3 regions of the Pseudomonas kitaguniensis genome follow, and region 3 is predicted to be linked to each of the others. Evidence: riboswitches for the same ligand, from Rfam matches in the RefSeq annotation. Region 3 holds a riboswitch; each other region holds the start of a gene.

Region 1 (4,920 bases), on a different contig from region 3:
GGCGGTTCAACCCGGTCAATTGTGGGAGGGGACTTGCTCCCTGCCACAGTGGATGGCGGTTCAACCCGGCCAGTTGTAGGAGCGGGCTTGCTCCCTGCCACAGTGGATGGCGGTTCAACCCGGTCAATTGTAGGAGGGAGCTTGCTCCCTGCCACAGTGGACGGCGGTTCAACCCGGTCAATTGTGGGAGGGGGCTTGCTCCCGATGGCGGCTTGGCGGTCAGGCGCAAACAATGCGGCCACAGCGCTCGGGTTGGACGGGAAATAAAAGTGCACGTAGGAAGCCGTCAGCCGCCCCTGCCGGTACACCGCCTCGGCGCCGCGCCCGCCATTCGGGCTCAGGCCACGGGCGATCGGCTGCCACTCGGTGCTGGTCAGGGAATGGTGATAGGTGTGGCCACGCAACGTGCCTTCCGGCAAATCCACACTTTGCAGGGCCAGCGCCGCGAGTTTCTTTTGCATCACCGCATCGCCTTGCAGCAGGCCGACCAGTTCGGCACGTTTACCATCGACGTCCGTGAGCGAATCGAGCAAATACAACATGCCGCCGCATTCAGCGAGCAACGGTTTGCCGGCCGCGTGGTGGCGGCGAATGGCGTCAAGCATCGAGGTATTTTCCGACAATGCCTGGTGATGCAGTTCCGGATAACCACCGGGTAAATAGAGACTGTCAACGTCAGGCAATGCGCGATCATGAATCGGCGAAAAGAAGTGCAACTCAGCGCCCATCGCCCGCAACAAATCCAGGCTGGCGCCGTAGGTGAAGGCGAAGGCTTCGTCGCGGGCCACGGCGATGCGCACGCCCGTCAACAACGGTTCGGCCTCGACCACTTCAGGTGCGGCAAACGTCACCGGCGGCGGTACTGCGACTTCACAACTGCTGCCCAGCGCCTGCGCGGCGGCGTCCAGGCGCACGTCGAGGTCATTCAATTCACTGGCTTGCACCAGCCCCAAATGGCGGCTGGGCAACTCAATTCCGGTTTCACGCGACAACGCGCCGTACCAGCGCAGGCCTTCGGTGAGGCTGCCTTCGAGCAGTTGCGCATGGCGCAGGGTGCCGACGCGGTTGGCCAGCACACCCGCGAACGGCAGGTCTGGCTGATAACGCGCCAGGCCCAGGGCCAGGGCGCCGAAGGTTTGGGCCATGGCAGTGCCGTCAATCACACCGAGCACCGGCACGCCGAAGTGGCGCGCCAGGTCAGCACTGGAAGGCGTGCCGTCGAACAGGCCCATCACGCCCTCGATCAGAATCAAATCGGCCTCGCCCGCCGCTTCCCACAGCAAGCGCCGACTTTCCTGTTCGCCCACCATCCACATGTCCAATTGATACACGGGTGCACCGCTGGCGCGCTCGTGAATCATCGGGTCGAGAAAGTCAGGCCCGCATTTGAACACGCGAACCTTGCGCCCCGAGTTGCGGTGCAAGCGCGCCAGAGCAGCGGTGACGGTGGTTTTGCCCTGGCCGGACGCCGGTGCGGCGATCAACACGGCCGGGCAATGACGGGGCTGATTCAAAGTTCGACGCCCTTCTGTGCCTTGATACCGGCCTGGAACGCGTGCTTGAGCATGCCCATTTCGGTGACGGTATCGCCCAGTTCGATCATTTCAGGCTTGGCGCCACGGCCGGTGACCACCACGTGCTGCATCGGCGGGCGCGCTTGCAGGTCGCTGAGCACGCGGTCCAGGTCGAGATAGCCGTGTTTGAGGGCGATGTTCAGCTCATCCAGCACCACCAGGCCGATGCTCGGGTCTTCCAGCATCTCGCGGGAAACCGCCCAGGCGGCTTCGGCGGCGACGATGTCGCGCTGGCGGTCTTGGGTTTCCCAGGTAAAGCCTTCGCCCATCACGTGAAAACGCACCTGCTCGGGAAAGCGACGGAAGAACATCTCCTCGCCGGTACTGAAGCGCCCTTTGATGAACTGCACCACGCCGCATTGCATGCCGTGGCCCATCGCCCTGGCGAGCATGCCAAAGGCCGAGCTGCTCTTGCCCTTGCCGTTGCCGGTCAATACCAGCAGCAACCCGCACTCGTTGGGGGAATTGGCGATGCGCTCGTCGATCACGGCTTTTTTGCGCAGCATGCGCGCCAGGTGGCGTTCGTCGCGGTCGGGGGAATCGGTCATGGCAGCGCTCCGTTGGGGCTGGACAAAAACGGCGGGCAGGAAAAATAAACACAGACAGCCAAGCATCGCCCACCGTGATGCTGTTGGATGATCCAGGCCGGTCTCCGGGCTCATGAGTGGCGCGTTTGCTCTTATAGAGACAGAACAGGCCGACGGCGCGCCTTCCCATATCGCGCACGATACAGTGGCAAAAAGCACCGCTTTGACTCATTTACCGTTGCGGGGGCAGCGCCGGAATCGCGGCAGCACTGTGTACAAGTGCGCTCACTCACCGGCTTCCCTGTTTCACTCTGTCGGCAAACGGGCCACAGAGCACCTGGAACACGCCGCGAAGGTTAGTGGGTTGGGGGTGGAGCGTCAATTAAAGCTGGCGTTGCACTTGAACCATCGCACCGCCGCACTCCTCTACCCTTACAGGTATTCAGGAGAAAACCATGCAAAAAACAAGACTCGCCTTACTGATCATGGTCGCAGGCACCCTCGCCGCCTGCGGAGAAAGCTCAACCCTGCAGGTCTCGGACGGCACCGGGCCTTCGCCCACACTGCCTGCGCCGAACAAAACGCTGATCCCCACCGTGAACATCGCGCCCGCCATCGGCTGGCCGGACGGCGTTAAGCCAACCGCGGCGGCGGGTACTCAGGTGGCGGCATTTGCCGAAGGCCTGGACCATCCGCGCTGGCTGTATGTGTTGCCCAACGGTGATGTGCTGGTAGCGGAAACCAACGCGCCGCCCAAGCCGGATGATTCCAAGGGTATTCGCGGCTGGGTCATGGAGAAGGTCATGGGTCGCGCGGGCGCTGGTGTGCCGAGCCCGAACCGCATCACGCTGCTGCGCGATGCTGACCACGACGGCGTCGCTGAGACCCGCACGGTGTTCCTGCAGAACCTCAACTCACCCTTCGGCATGACCCTGGTCGGCAACGACTTGTATGTGGCCGACGCGGACAAGTTGCTGCGCTTCCCGTATCAGCCGGGCGAAACCGCAATTACAGCAGCCGGCGCCAAAGTCGTCGACTTGCCCGGCGGCAGCATCAACCACCACTGGACAAAAAACGTGGTGGCCAGCAAAGACGGGAGCAAGCTGTACGTGAGCGTCGGCTCCAACAGCAACGTCGGCGAGAACGGCATGGAGGCCGAGCAAGGCCGGGCAGCGATCTGGGAAGTCGACCGCGCCAGCGGCCAGCACCGCATTTTCGCCTCTGGCCTGCGCAACCCCAACGGCATGGCGTGGGAACCGCAAAGCGGCAAGCTGTGGACAGCCGTGAATGAGCGCGATGAAATCGGCAGCGACCTGGTGCCGGACTACATCACGTCGGTGAAGGATGGCGCGTTCTATGGCTGGCCGTTCAGTTACTACGGGCAACATGTAGATGTGCGGGTAAACCCGCAAGACCTCAACATGGTCGCCAAAGCGATCGCCCCGGACTACGCAGTAGGCCCGCACACCGCTTCGTTAGGCCTGACCTTTGCCGAGGGCAGCAAACTGCCGGCGCAGTTCAGCAACGGCGCGTTTATCGGCCAGCATGGTTCGTGGAACCGCAAGCCGCACAGTGGCTACAAGGTGATCTTCGTGCCGTTCGAAGCTGGCCAACCCAAAGGGCAGCCGGTGGATGTGCTGACCGGGTTCCTCGATAAAGACGAGAAAGCCATGGGCCGGCCGGTGGGTGTGGTGATCGATCAGCAGGGCGACTTGCTGGTGGCGGATGACGTGGGCAACAAAGTGTGGCGAGTGTCGGCGACTAAATAGCCCGCCTCAAGCGTTCTGCAAAACTGACTGTGGGAGGGGCAAGCCCCTCCCACATTTGAATCTGTGCAATAGCGTCTAGGGATTGCGCGCCAGGCTAGCAGGCAGCACGCGCTTGGCGCCAAGGTAAGCATTCTGCCAATAGGCCTTGGCCAAGGTGTCGAGTTTTACCGTGCCGCCGGTTTGCGGGGCGTGCACAAAGCGGCCCTCGCCTACGTAGATGGCTGCATGGCTGACCTGCGAGCCGCCACCGGTGGCGAAGAACAGTAAATCACCGGCCTGCAGGTTTTGTTCACTGACGTCTTGAGCGCGCATCACGATCAATTCACGGGTGGTACGTGGCAAGGAGATGCCCGCTGCGTCACGGTAGACGAAGCCGATCAGGCCACTGCAATCAAACCCCGCGTCCGGTGTGTTGCCGCCCCAGCGATAAGGCGTGCCAACCAGGCCCAGCGCACGAAAGAGCACGTCTTCGGCAGCCGGCGAGAAATTTTGCGTGGCGTAGTTGAACACCGGCTTGGGCTTGACGGCGACAGGCGCAGGCGGCGGTGGGCGGCTTGCGCAGGCGCTCAGGAGCGCGGCACAAACAAGCAGGATGAGACGGGCCGAGGTCGACATGTGCAAAACAATCCTGGTCTGGATGCGGCTTTCGCTGCCGAACGCTGAAAACCAGAACGCGCAAGCAAAGCTCGCGCGAACGGATTACAACAATGTCCAGGGATTCTAGCGCTTACACGTCAAACTTCAAGTATCACTTTAACTTTACTTACTAGCGGTAACCGCCGCTGGGGCCATAGCGAGTGCGCGCTTGGCCTCAATGAAGGTTTTGCTCCAGTAGCTGTCACCCAGGCTGTCGATGCGAACACCGCCACTGCGACGGCTGCTGGAGTGGATAAACTGGTTATCGCCCAAGTAGATAGCGGCGTGGCTGACACGACCACGGCCCGCGGTACTAAAGAAAAGCAGATCACCGCGCTTGAGGTTGTTTCGTGCGACCAACGGTGCATTCACGTTGATCATTTCGCGCGTCGAGCGTGGCAGGTTCAGGCCGGC
Region 2 (4,920 bases), on a different contig from region 3:
ATGAACCGGTACGAGAATTTGTGAGGTCACCCCCTCAAGCCGAACTCGGTCAACTGCGGGAGCGGGCTTGCTCGCGATTACGGTGTGTCAGCTAAGTATTTTTCAACTGATACACCGCCATCGCGAGCAAGCCCGCTCCCACAAAGAGCATATCTGTTGTGTCTGCAAAATCCGCTTTTGATCGGTGTGATCTTGATCTTGCAAGCGCTCCGCCAAACCCTATCCCGACAAAAACACTAGGACTTTGTACCTGCGTAATAATTTGGCGTAAACTCCCGTCAAGCCTGTGAGGAGTTTCCATGACTGCCATAACCATTACCGACGCCGCCCACGATTACCTGGCTGATCTGCTGTCCAAGCAGAACACCCCAGGCATCGGTATCCGCGTCTTTATCACCCAACCCGGCACCCAATATGCCGAGACTTGCATCGCCTATTGCAAGCCCGGTGAAGAAAAGCCTGAAGACACCGCGCTGGGGCTGAAAAGCTTCACCGCGTACATCGACAACTTCAGCGAAGCCTTCCTCGACGACGCCGTGGTCGACTACGCCACCGATCGCATGGGCGGCCAGTTGACCATCAAGGCGCCCAACGCCAAGGTGCCCAACGTCAACGCCGACAGCCCGGTCAACGAGCGCATCAACTACTACCTGCAAACCGAGATCAACCCGGGGCTCGCGAGCCACGGCGGTCAGGTCAGCTTGATTGACGTGGTTGAAGACGGCATCGCCGTGCTCAAGTTTGGCGGCGGCTGCCAAGGCTGCGGCCAGGCCGACGTTACCTTGCGCGAAGGCATCGAGCGCACCTTGCTCGAGCGCATCCCCGAGCTCAAGGGTGTACGTGACGTGACTGACCATACGCAGAAAGAAAACGCCTACTACTGAGTAAGGTGTTCACTGCGAGGATAAAAAACGGCGCCCGTGAGCGCCGTTTTTTTATGCTTTAAATTCAATGGCCTGCGCCATCTATCTAACAAACAGGATTAGAGTCGGATGAGGTGGTTTTGTTAATGCCAACCGTCACGGTCGATAAAGGTGCGCATGCCCTGCGCGGTACAGCGACGATTCGCTGAAACTGTCATTCGTCAGTACCCGACCGACCACAATCAACGCCGTACGCCGAAAGCCTTTGGCGGCGACCTTCTCGGTGATGTCCGCCAGCGTACCCAGCGCCCAGTCCTGATCCGGCCAGGTCGCGCGGTGCACCACGGCAATCGGGCAATCCGCGCCATAGTGCGGCAGCAGCTCGGCAACAATCTTGTGTAGATGGTTAACCCCCAAGTGAATCGCCATGGTCGTGCCGTGGCGCGCCAAACTGTCGAAAGCCTCACCGGCCGGCATGCTGGTTTTATCCGCATAGCGGGTCAAAATCACGCTTTGCGCGATGTCCGGCAGGGTCAGTTCGGTCTCCAGCAACGCTGCGCAGGCGGCCACGGCGGTCACGCCGGGAATAATCTGAAACGCTATGCCCAGCTCACGCAAATGACGGATTTGTTCGCCAATCGCCCCATACAGGCTCGGGTCGCCCGAGTGCACGCGGGCTACATCCTGGCCCTTGGCATGCGCGGCCTGAATCAAGTCGATGATCTGTTCCAGGTGTAATTCGGCGCTGTTGACCACCTGTTCCGCATGATGGCCTTCCAATACCGCAGCGGGCACCAGCGAACCGGCATAGATGATCACCGGGCAACTGCGGATCAGCCGTTGGCCTTTGACGGTGATCAATTCCGGATCGCCGGGGCCTGCGCCGATAAAGTAGACGGTCATGCGAAATTCCTGTTGAAAAAGCCGCTGAGCATGAAGGTTGCTCATGATCGAGGCGGGCGATTATCGTGTTTTTAACCGGCGCAGGCTAATGCAAAGGTGGCATGGGCGGTTTTTTGGCGGGTGATCAGCAAGCGCGCAGGCGCGTGATAGAGCTGCTCGGCCAGTGCCAGCGCGGAACTTTCGGCGACGCCATAACAGCCGGTATGTGCAAAGGCGACCTCAGACCTGTGGCTCAGGCGCTGTTCATACGCGGCCAGTTGCGCGGTGCTGAAACACTGCAACGGCAGGTTCAGCCACTGCGCCAGCGCGAGAAGCCCCGGTTCATTCTGTTTGTGCTCGATACTCGCCAGTGCACTGACGCGCTGGCGCTCGATGCTGGCCTCGGCGAGCGCGCTGTCGAACAGCGCCAGCAGGCTCTGAACATCACAGCCGCGCTGGCAGCCCAGGCCAACGATCAAGCTCATGCCGCGTAGTGCGCGTCGCGGTTGCGGCGGAACAGCCAGGCGCTGATCAGGCCCAGCGCCAGCCAAAATGCCACGTTGGTCAACTGCGAGGCGATCTTGAACTGCGCTTCCAGGGCTTCTGGCGCCAGCATCGCGTGCACCTCGGGTTGCGGCGCGCCGACCAGATGCGGCACCGCAAGAATCGCCACGCCCAACACTTTCAGCAGCCAGTTGCGACCAAACACCAGCAGCGCGATACCGGCAGCGGTGGACGCGGCAGTGCCGATCCACCAAATCTGACGCAGCGCCAAGTCGGCGGCGGCGGTGCCCGGCAACTCAGGCGGCAGGCCCAGCGTGGGCGCCAGCACAAACGTCGCGTAACCGGCCAGGCCCCACAGCAAGCCTTGTGCGGTACGCGTCGGCGCGCGCAACGTATAAAGGCCGGCGAGCATCAGCGCAAACCCCACCGCAACCACCAGGTTACCGCCGGTGGTCGACAGCACGCGCTGCCAGCCGTCTTCCGGTTCCCAGGCCTGTGCGTCGTGAGTGTGGGCGGCGGCGCCCTCGGCATGTACGTGCGCCGCTTCGCTGGCAGCCGGGGCGTGCTCGAAGGTTTCCGCCTGCAAAATCAGCGGGGCCACCCAAAAGCTTTGCAGCAGGGTCAGCAGCAGGGCGGCAAGCAAACCGGTGAAACCTGCGGTTTGGGCAATACGCTTGATCATCTCGGCAGGCCTCAGTGGCACGGGAACGCGGCGCTGTGGCGGGTATCGTGCGCGGCGTTGTGCACCGCCTCGATATGCGAGAAACCGGCGAAATACACCAGGCACGCGCCAAGGATCGAGGCGCCGATGGCGGCGCTCAGGCGTTGGCTCAGGGTGGCGGTGTTGCTGGCGGTGGGCGAGGTGCTGCTGATGATCGACATGGCGCGTCCCTTCAGGTTTCAGGGTGACACGAGCGCATGAAAACCCCGCGAGCCGGGCTCGCAGAATTTTAAACAGCGCCCGCCCACCGCGGGTTTGTTATCTGAAATTTTTCGGGCCGGTCTCCGGGCTTGCGAGGGACGCTGGGTCTGGAAAGCATCGCCTTCCCATGCCGTACAGGCACAGTGGATCTGACGCTTCACTCGCTTACCGTTGCGGGGGCAGCACCGGACTTGCCATGCCTTTGAGTATAAAGAAGGCGACTCACCGGTTTCCCGTTTCACCCTCTGCAGGGCACCCGAAACAAGGCGTATAGGAGAACACGGGCAAGCGCTGGGCGTCAATTGGAAGGGGCAACGCTACAGGTGACGGTTGGATTGGTTTGTATTTGAAATAGGTTGTTATGTTGTTTTGCTGGAACTAGCGAGTAACACTTTCAGCTAATCATAAGGCGTGAAAGTTCTTTATTTTTATCGTCGAGTATTGGAAGGTGAGCGCCTTGAATGTGTATGTGTTATTAAATTTTTAATGGGGGTCAATGGGTGTCGTCTATATCTAGAAACGCTTTTAGCTCGCCTGTTTTTGTTGACAGTAATGAGCCGGCTCAACCCCCTCTCGACGCTCATTCTCATGCATCGTCGCAATGCTCTAGCCAGCAATGCCATTCCAACGCCAACGCGCCTAATCTTTCGCAGGCCGCCCAGCGCGCCGACGATCCGTATTATCGGGCAGGCTCCGGCAAACCGTCACTGTCAATTAGCGACGTCGCTGGCCAAATAGATCGAAAGGGCCGTAAATTCAACGATACCAATGGCGATAACGTGCTGCAGGTCGCCTATACTTTTCGTAATGTTGCAGCGGGAGAAAGAGGTTTTAGTACGGCGCAAAAAGAGCAAGCCAGGCGTTCGATGCAATCGTGGGCTGATGTTGCAAATATTACGTTTGAAGAGGATGCCCCGCGAGCCGATGGCCGGCTCAGCCTGGTTAATAGTCAGGTGCCAGCAGTGGCTGATTCCCGATTTTCAACATTATGGGGGCGGGTGCGCGTGAATCCCGAGTACGCTGATAATCGTACACCTTCAGTTAATAATTATGGGCGCCACACACTCACTCACGAAATAGGGCATGCATTGGGGGCTGCGCATCCGGGCGACTATAACTACGACGCTGAAAGCGAGCCGTTGAACTATAAGGACCATGCGACCTACCTTCAAGACAGTCAGGCCTACTCTGTAATGAGTTATTTCGATCCGAGCAATACTCATCATGACTTTAAAGAACATTATGCGTCGTCACCCCTCATGGCCGATATTGCCTGGGCTCAGAAAGTCTACGGAGCCAACCATACGACGCGCAATACAGACACCGTCTACGGATTTAACTCCACTACTGGCCGAGACGACCTTTCTTTGAATTCATCTCGTGACGACGCCGTGTTCAGTGTCTGGGATGGCGGCGGCAACGATACGTTGGACTTCTCCCTTTATCACCAGAACCAGGTAATCAACCTGCGCGCTGAATCGTTCTCCGATGTGGGTGGAATGAAGGGCAATGTCTCTATCGCCAAGGGCGTCACCCTGGAAAACGCGATCGGCGGTTCAGGCAGTGATGTATTGATCGGTAACCATGCCGACAACCTTCTCACAGGTGGAGCTGGCCCTGATCAAATGACCGGTGGCGCAGGCAGCGACACATTTGTATATGCCAACGCCAGCGATTCAACGTTATATGCCCCCGATCAGTTGACGGACTTTGTCAGTGGTCAAGACAAAATCGATATTTCCCAATTGC
Region 3 (4,920 bases):
TCAGCTGCGAATGTGCCGCCTCACGCACTGCACCAGCCCGTCCAGTGCCTGCGATTTCACCGGCGCTTCCATGCACACCGTGTGTTCACGCTCGCCTTCGGTGACGGTCAGGGTGTAATGCACCTGGCCTGGCTTGCAGCGGTCCGGGGCTGTGCTTTGCGGCAACTGAAAGAAGTTTGAGGCTTCGATCAGTTGCCGCAATTCCTGCTGGTCCGGCTCGGGCAGCGCGTCCAGGCGCACCGTACGAGGTTTAGCCAAACCCGGAAAAAACGCCGGGCCGCCGTTTTCCTTGATCGAAATTTGCATGGCTATACCTCATTGCCCACGTGGTGTGTCAGACATTAATGCCAACCGCCGCCCAGCCTTCCTTGACCGCCTTCTGCTCCGCCTTGTTCACGCCGTAAAGTTGACCGGCAATATCGTGGGTAATGCGTGCAAAACGCAAAAAACCCGAGTTCGGCCGCAGCCGCGAATCACGCAAGGTGTCATACCAGATACGCCCGGCTTTCTCCCAGGCGAAACCGCCAATCCTGGTGGCGACTTGATAGAACGCATGGTTGGGGATACCGGAATTAATATGCACGCCGCCATTGTCGTCGTAGGTGTGCACAAAATCATCCATATGCCCCGGCTGCGGGTCCTTGCCCAACAGCTTGTCGTCAAACGCGGTGCCGGGGGCCTTCATCGAGCGCAGCGCGACGCCGTTGATTTTTGGGGTAAACAGCCCTTTGCCGACCAACCAATCGGCGTCCTGGGCTTTTTCCTTCAACGCATATTGCTTGATCAGTGAGCCGAACACGTCCGACACGGACTCGTTCAACGCGCCCGACTGATTAAAATACATCAGCTTGGCCTCATCCTCGGTGACGCCATGCGTCAACTCATGGCCGATCACTTCGAGCGCGATGGTGAACCGGTTGAATAACTGCCCATCCCCATCACCAAAAACCATCTGGGTCGAATTCCAGAAAGCGTTGTTGTAATTCTTGCCAAAGTGCACGGTAGCGTCCAGCGCCATACCGGCATCGTCGATGGAATTGCGGTCGAACACCTCGTCAAAAAAATCGAACGTGGCGCCCAACCCATCGTAGGCCTCGTCGACCGCGGCGTCACCCTTGGCTGGCTGGCCTTCGCCGCGCATCAGGGTGCCCGGCAGTGCTTCGCTGCCGTCGGCGCTGTAGATCGAGCGCCGTTTGCTCGCCCCTGCAGCCAGCAGCATGCGCGCCTGGCCTTTGGCCGGCACCGCGGCCATGCGTAATGATCGGAACGTGCTGTCTTTGGCGCGTGTACGCAAGGCAATTTCGCGTTGAGCCTTGTCACCGTTGCGCATGATTTGCTCAAGAATATAAGGCGGGATCAAGCAGAAAACCGGGTTGCGGGGGTGGCGAACACACATTGGCTGACTCCATTTTTGCGAATGACTACTGTTCGGGTGGTTCTTTCAGGGTAGTCGGCCGATGGGTTATGTGTACCCATTAATGTCATCAAATTGTGTTGCAGTTGTGTGGATTCGAGCCCCGTGAGGAACGTCCGATGCCCGCCCGTAAAGCCACTGTCGACCTGTTACACCGCCCCAGACTCGCCGATCTGCGCCCGCTGATCGCGGCCAACCCGGCAATCGCCAACCTTGAGGCCCGTGCGTCCCAACCACGTGTCACCCCTGCCAAAGAGCTGCAGAACCGGCGCGGTTATGCGCAAGACTTTCTCGGCAGCTTTGCGGTGCCGTGGCCCACGGTGGCTGATTCAATCGCCGAGGACGTGCAGCCGCTGGAAGGCGGCGGCGAGCGTCTGGACTACACGCATTTCTCGGTGACGATGTCGCGTTCGCGGCGCCTGGCGCTTTACGTGGGCGTCAATATCGACGGTGGCCAACAGGTCGATATTATTCGCAGCAATGACGTCTGGGCATACGATGGCCGTTTGCCCATCACCGCCCAGATAGGCGAAGAGCTTTACACCAGCAATGGCCTGGACCGCGGCCACCTGGTGCGCCGACAAGACCCCAATTGGGGCGAGGAGGCGAAAACCGCCAACGCCGACACCTTCCATTTCACCAACTGCTCGCCGCAGATGAGCGCCTTCAACCAGAAGACCTGGCTGGAACTTGAGGACTACATTCTTGACAACACCCGCCGCTGGAAAGCACGCGCAACGGTGTTTACCGGGCCGGTGTTGGCCGACGACGACCGCGTGTACCGTGGGGTTAAAATTCCCAAAGCATTCTGGAAAGTGGTCGCCTACCTCAGCGACGACGGCAAGCCATCCGCCAGCGCTTACATGATTGACCAAAGCCGCGAGCTGGGTGAGCTTGACCTGATATTTGGCCAGCTCAGAACCTACCAGCGCAGCGTGATTCAGATAGAGCAACTGACCGGTATCCGTTTTGCCAACCTGGCCGACTACGACGGGTTCAGCAACGAGGAGCGCGCCACCGGCACACGCATTGAAGCGCTTATCCAGGGCCCTGCGGATATTCGTGTTTAACCGCGCCAACCGGTAAGGCATCCACGATGCCTTACATCAGGTTCGCCCGCGCCCGCGCAATCGACTACCATACCGCGCCGGTTCCCAAACGGGACTAACAGGGAATCCAACGCGCGGTACACCGCGCCAATCGGAACTGCCCCCGCAACTGTAGATGCCGAGCCTGCTCCCAACTGCCACTGGACCGCGTCCGGGAAGGCGTGAGCAAGGCCGCGACGCATCAGTCAGGAGACCTGCCGGCCAAGCAAAAAAGACTAACCGGCGGGGTGTCCGGGAAGGACCTCCTTGCCCTGCAAAACCTGCAGCCTTCAAGGGCGTATTTCCAAGCCGTACCTCCCCTGCTTCGCCTACGGTTCACACGGAGATTGCGCCATGCTTTTACGCGTCACAGCCTTGATCACCGGCATGGGTTTCTGCGCCCTGGCCCACGCCACCACCTACCCGCTGACGCTGCAGAACTGCGGCAGCACTTTGACCTTCGAGCACGCACCCGCGCGCAGTGTGACCATCGGCCAGTCTGCTACCGAAATGCTCTACGCCCTGGGCGTGGGCGATAAAGTGGTTGGCACCTCGCTGTGGTTCAACAGCGTATCGCCGCCATTCAAGGCGCAGAACGACAGCATCGAACGCTTGGCCGACAACGAGCCGAGCTTCGAAGCGGTGATCGCCAAGCGCCCGCAACTGGTGGCCGCGGAGCTGGAATGGGTGGTTGGCCCGCAAGGCGTGGTTGGCACCCGCGAGCAGTTTCACGAACTGAAAATCCCGACCTACCTGCTGCCGTCCGACTGCGAAGCCAAGGACAACCTGGTGGGCGCCGACGGCACGCGGCTGGCGCCGTTCCGCATCGACACCGTTTATAAGAGCATCAGCCAACTGGCCGAAATCTTCGACGTACAAGCGCGCGGCCAGCAACTGACTGACGCGCTCAAGGCCCGCTTGGCCAACGCGGTCGCCACCGTGCAGAGCAAAGGCCTCAAACACGCCAGCGCAGTGGTGTGGTTCTCCAGCGCCGAGCTGAACAGCGACCCGTACGTGGCCGGCCACAAGGGCGTTCCCGAGTTCATGCTGCAAACGCTGGGCCTGCACAACGTGGTGCAGTCCGACGAAGAGTGGCCAGCCGTCGGCTGGGAAACCATCGCCAAGGCCAACCCGACCTTCCTGATCATCGCCCGCATGGATCGCCGCCGCTACCCGGCTGACGACCATGAAAAGAAACTCGCGTTCCTGCGCAGCGACCCGGTCACGCGCAACATGGACGCCGTGAAAAACAACCGCATCATCGTCCTCGACGCCCTCGCATTACAGGCCAGCGTGCGCACCTTTGATGGCCTTGAACAACTGGCCAGCGCCATCGACGGCTACGACCTGCGCAAATGATACGCAGCCTACTCGCCCTGGCGCTGCTGTTGATCGCCGTACTCGCCGGGGCAGCCATCGGCGAAACCAACATCGAACCGCAAGTGGTGTTGCAGGTACTCGCCAACAAACTGTGGGCGGCGGGCTACGTGCTCGACCCGATCGACGAAGGCGTGGTGTGGAACTACCGCCTGACCCGCGCCCTGGTGGCCGCAGCCTGTGGCGCGGGGCTGGCCACGTGCGGGGTGATTTTGCAATCGTTGCTGCGTAACCCGTTGGCCGATCCGTACTTGCTGGGCATCAGTGCGGGCGCCTCGACCGGTGCGGTACTGGTGGCGTTGATCGGCATCGGCGGCGGTTTGATTTCGTTGTCGGCCGGTGCATTTGCTGGCGCCATGGCAGCCTTTGCACTGGTGATTTTGCTGGCGCGCGTGAGCGGTTCGTCCAGCGCCACCGGGCAGGTAATTTTGGCGGGCATCGCCGGCTCGCAGTTGTTCAACGCCCTTACGGCGTTCCTGATTACCAAGTCGGCCAGCTCCGAGCAGGCACGCGGCATCATGTTCTGGCTGCTCGGCAACCTCAGCGGCGTGCGCTGGCCTTCCGTGTGGCTGGCGGTGCCGGTGGCAGTCGCGGGCTTGGCGGTTTGCCTGTTGCACCGTCGCGCGCTGGATGCGTTTACCTTCGGCACAGACTCGGCGGCTTCACTGGGCATCCCGGTGCGGCGTGTGCAAATTGTGCTGGTGGGCTGCGCGGCGTTGGTCACGGCGGTGATGGTGTCGATTGTCGGCTCCATCGGCTTTGTCGGCCTGGTGATCCCGCACGCCGCGCGACTGCTGCTCGGCACCGGGCATTCGCGATTGCTGCCGGCCAGCGCCTTGGGCGGCGCGTTGTTTTTGATTGCCGCCGATGTGCTGTCGCGCACGTTGGTCAAAGGCCAGGTGATTCCGGTGGGCGTGGTCACCGCGCTGGTCGGCGCGCCAGTGTTTGCACTGATTTTGATCGGCCGGAGAAACGCCCGATGAGCGCGCCGGTACTGAGCTGCCACGGGCTGGGCTTCAAGGTGCGTGAGACCGCGTTGCT

The links. Region 3 has a riboswitch for cobalamin ahead of ACOZK9_RS03870 (ABC transporter substrate-binding protein). Riboswitches for the same ligand answer to the same signal wherever they lie in the genome.
Region 1: another riboswitch for cobalamin. It lies ahead of cobO (cob(I)yrinic acid a,c-diamide adenosyltransferase); the one in region 3 lies ahead of ACOZK9_RS03870 (ABC transporter substrate-binding protein).
Region 2: another riboswitch for cobalamin. It lies ahead of ACOZK9_RS23210 (CbtB domain-containing protein); the one in region 3 lies ahead of ACOZK9_RS03870 (ABC transporter substrate-binding protein).

What each region holds. Positions count from the first base shown of each region.
Region 1 is NZ_JBLZPT010000003.1:335,307-340,226, reverse strand. Features, by position in the region: partial or broken gene ACOZK9_RS07015 (cobyrinate a,c-diamide synthase) at 135-1,514, opposite strand; gene cobO (cob(I)yrinic acid a,c-diamide adenosyltransferase) at 1,511-2,122, opposite strand; cobalamin riboswitch at 2,201-2,457, opposite strand; gene ACOZK9_RS07005 (PQQ-dependent sugar dehydrogenase) at 2,557-3,870, shown strand; gene ACOZK9_RS07000 (C40 family peptidase) at 3,946-4,485, opposite strand; gene ACOZK9_RS06995 (C40 family peptidase) at 4,630-4,920, opposite strand, start outside.
Region 2 is NZ_JBLZPT010000025.1:32,535-37,454, forward strand. Features, by position in the region: gene ACOZK9_RS23185 (fatty acid cis/trans isomerase) at 1-24, shown strand, start outside; gene nfuA (Fe-S biogenesis protein NfuA) at 300-884, shown strand; gene cobM (precorrin-4 C(11)-methyltransferase) at 1,020-1,766, opposite strand; gene ACOZK9_RS23200 (cobalamin biosynthesis protein) at 1,838-2,230, opposite strand; gene ACOZK9_RS23205 (CbtA family protein) at 2,227-2,931, opposite strand; gene ACOZK9_RS23210 (CbtB domain-containing protein) at 2,943-3,131, opposite strand; cobalamin riboswitch at 3,229-3,446, opposite strand; gene ACOZK9_RS23215 (M10 family metallopeptidase C-terminal domain-containing protein) at 3,672-4,920, shown strand, end outside.
Region 3 is NZ_JBLZPT010000001.1:806,364-811,283, forward strand. Features, by position in the region: gene ACOZK9_RS03855 (protealysin inhibitor emfourin) at 1-306, opposite strand; gene ACOZK9_RS03860 (M4 family metallopeptidase) at 335-1,396, opposite strand; gene ACOZK9_RS03865 (DNA/RNA non-specific endonuclease) at 1,534-2,484, shown strand; cobalamin riboswitch at 2,546-2,739, shown strand; gene ACOZK9_RS03870 (ABC transporter substrate-binding protein) at 2,857-3,861, shown strand; gene ACOZK9_RS03875 (FecCD family ABC transporter permease) at 3,858-4,862, shown strand; gene ACOZK9_RS03880 (ABC transporter ATP-binding protein) at 4,859-4,920, shown strand, end outside.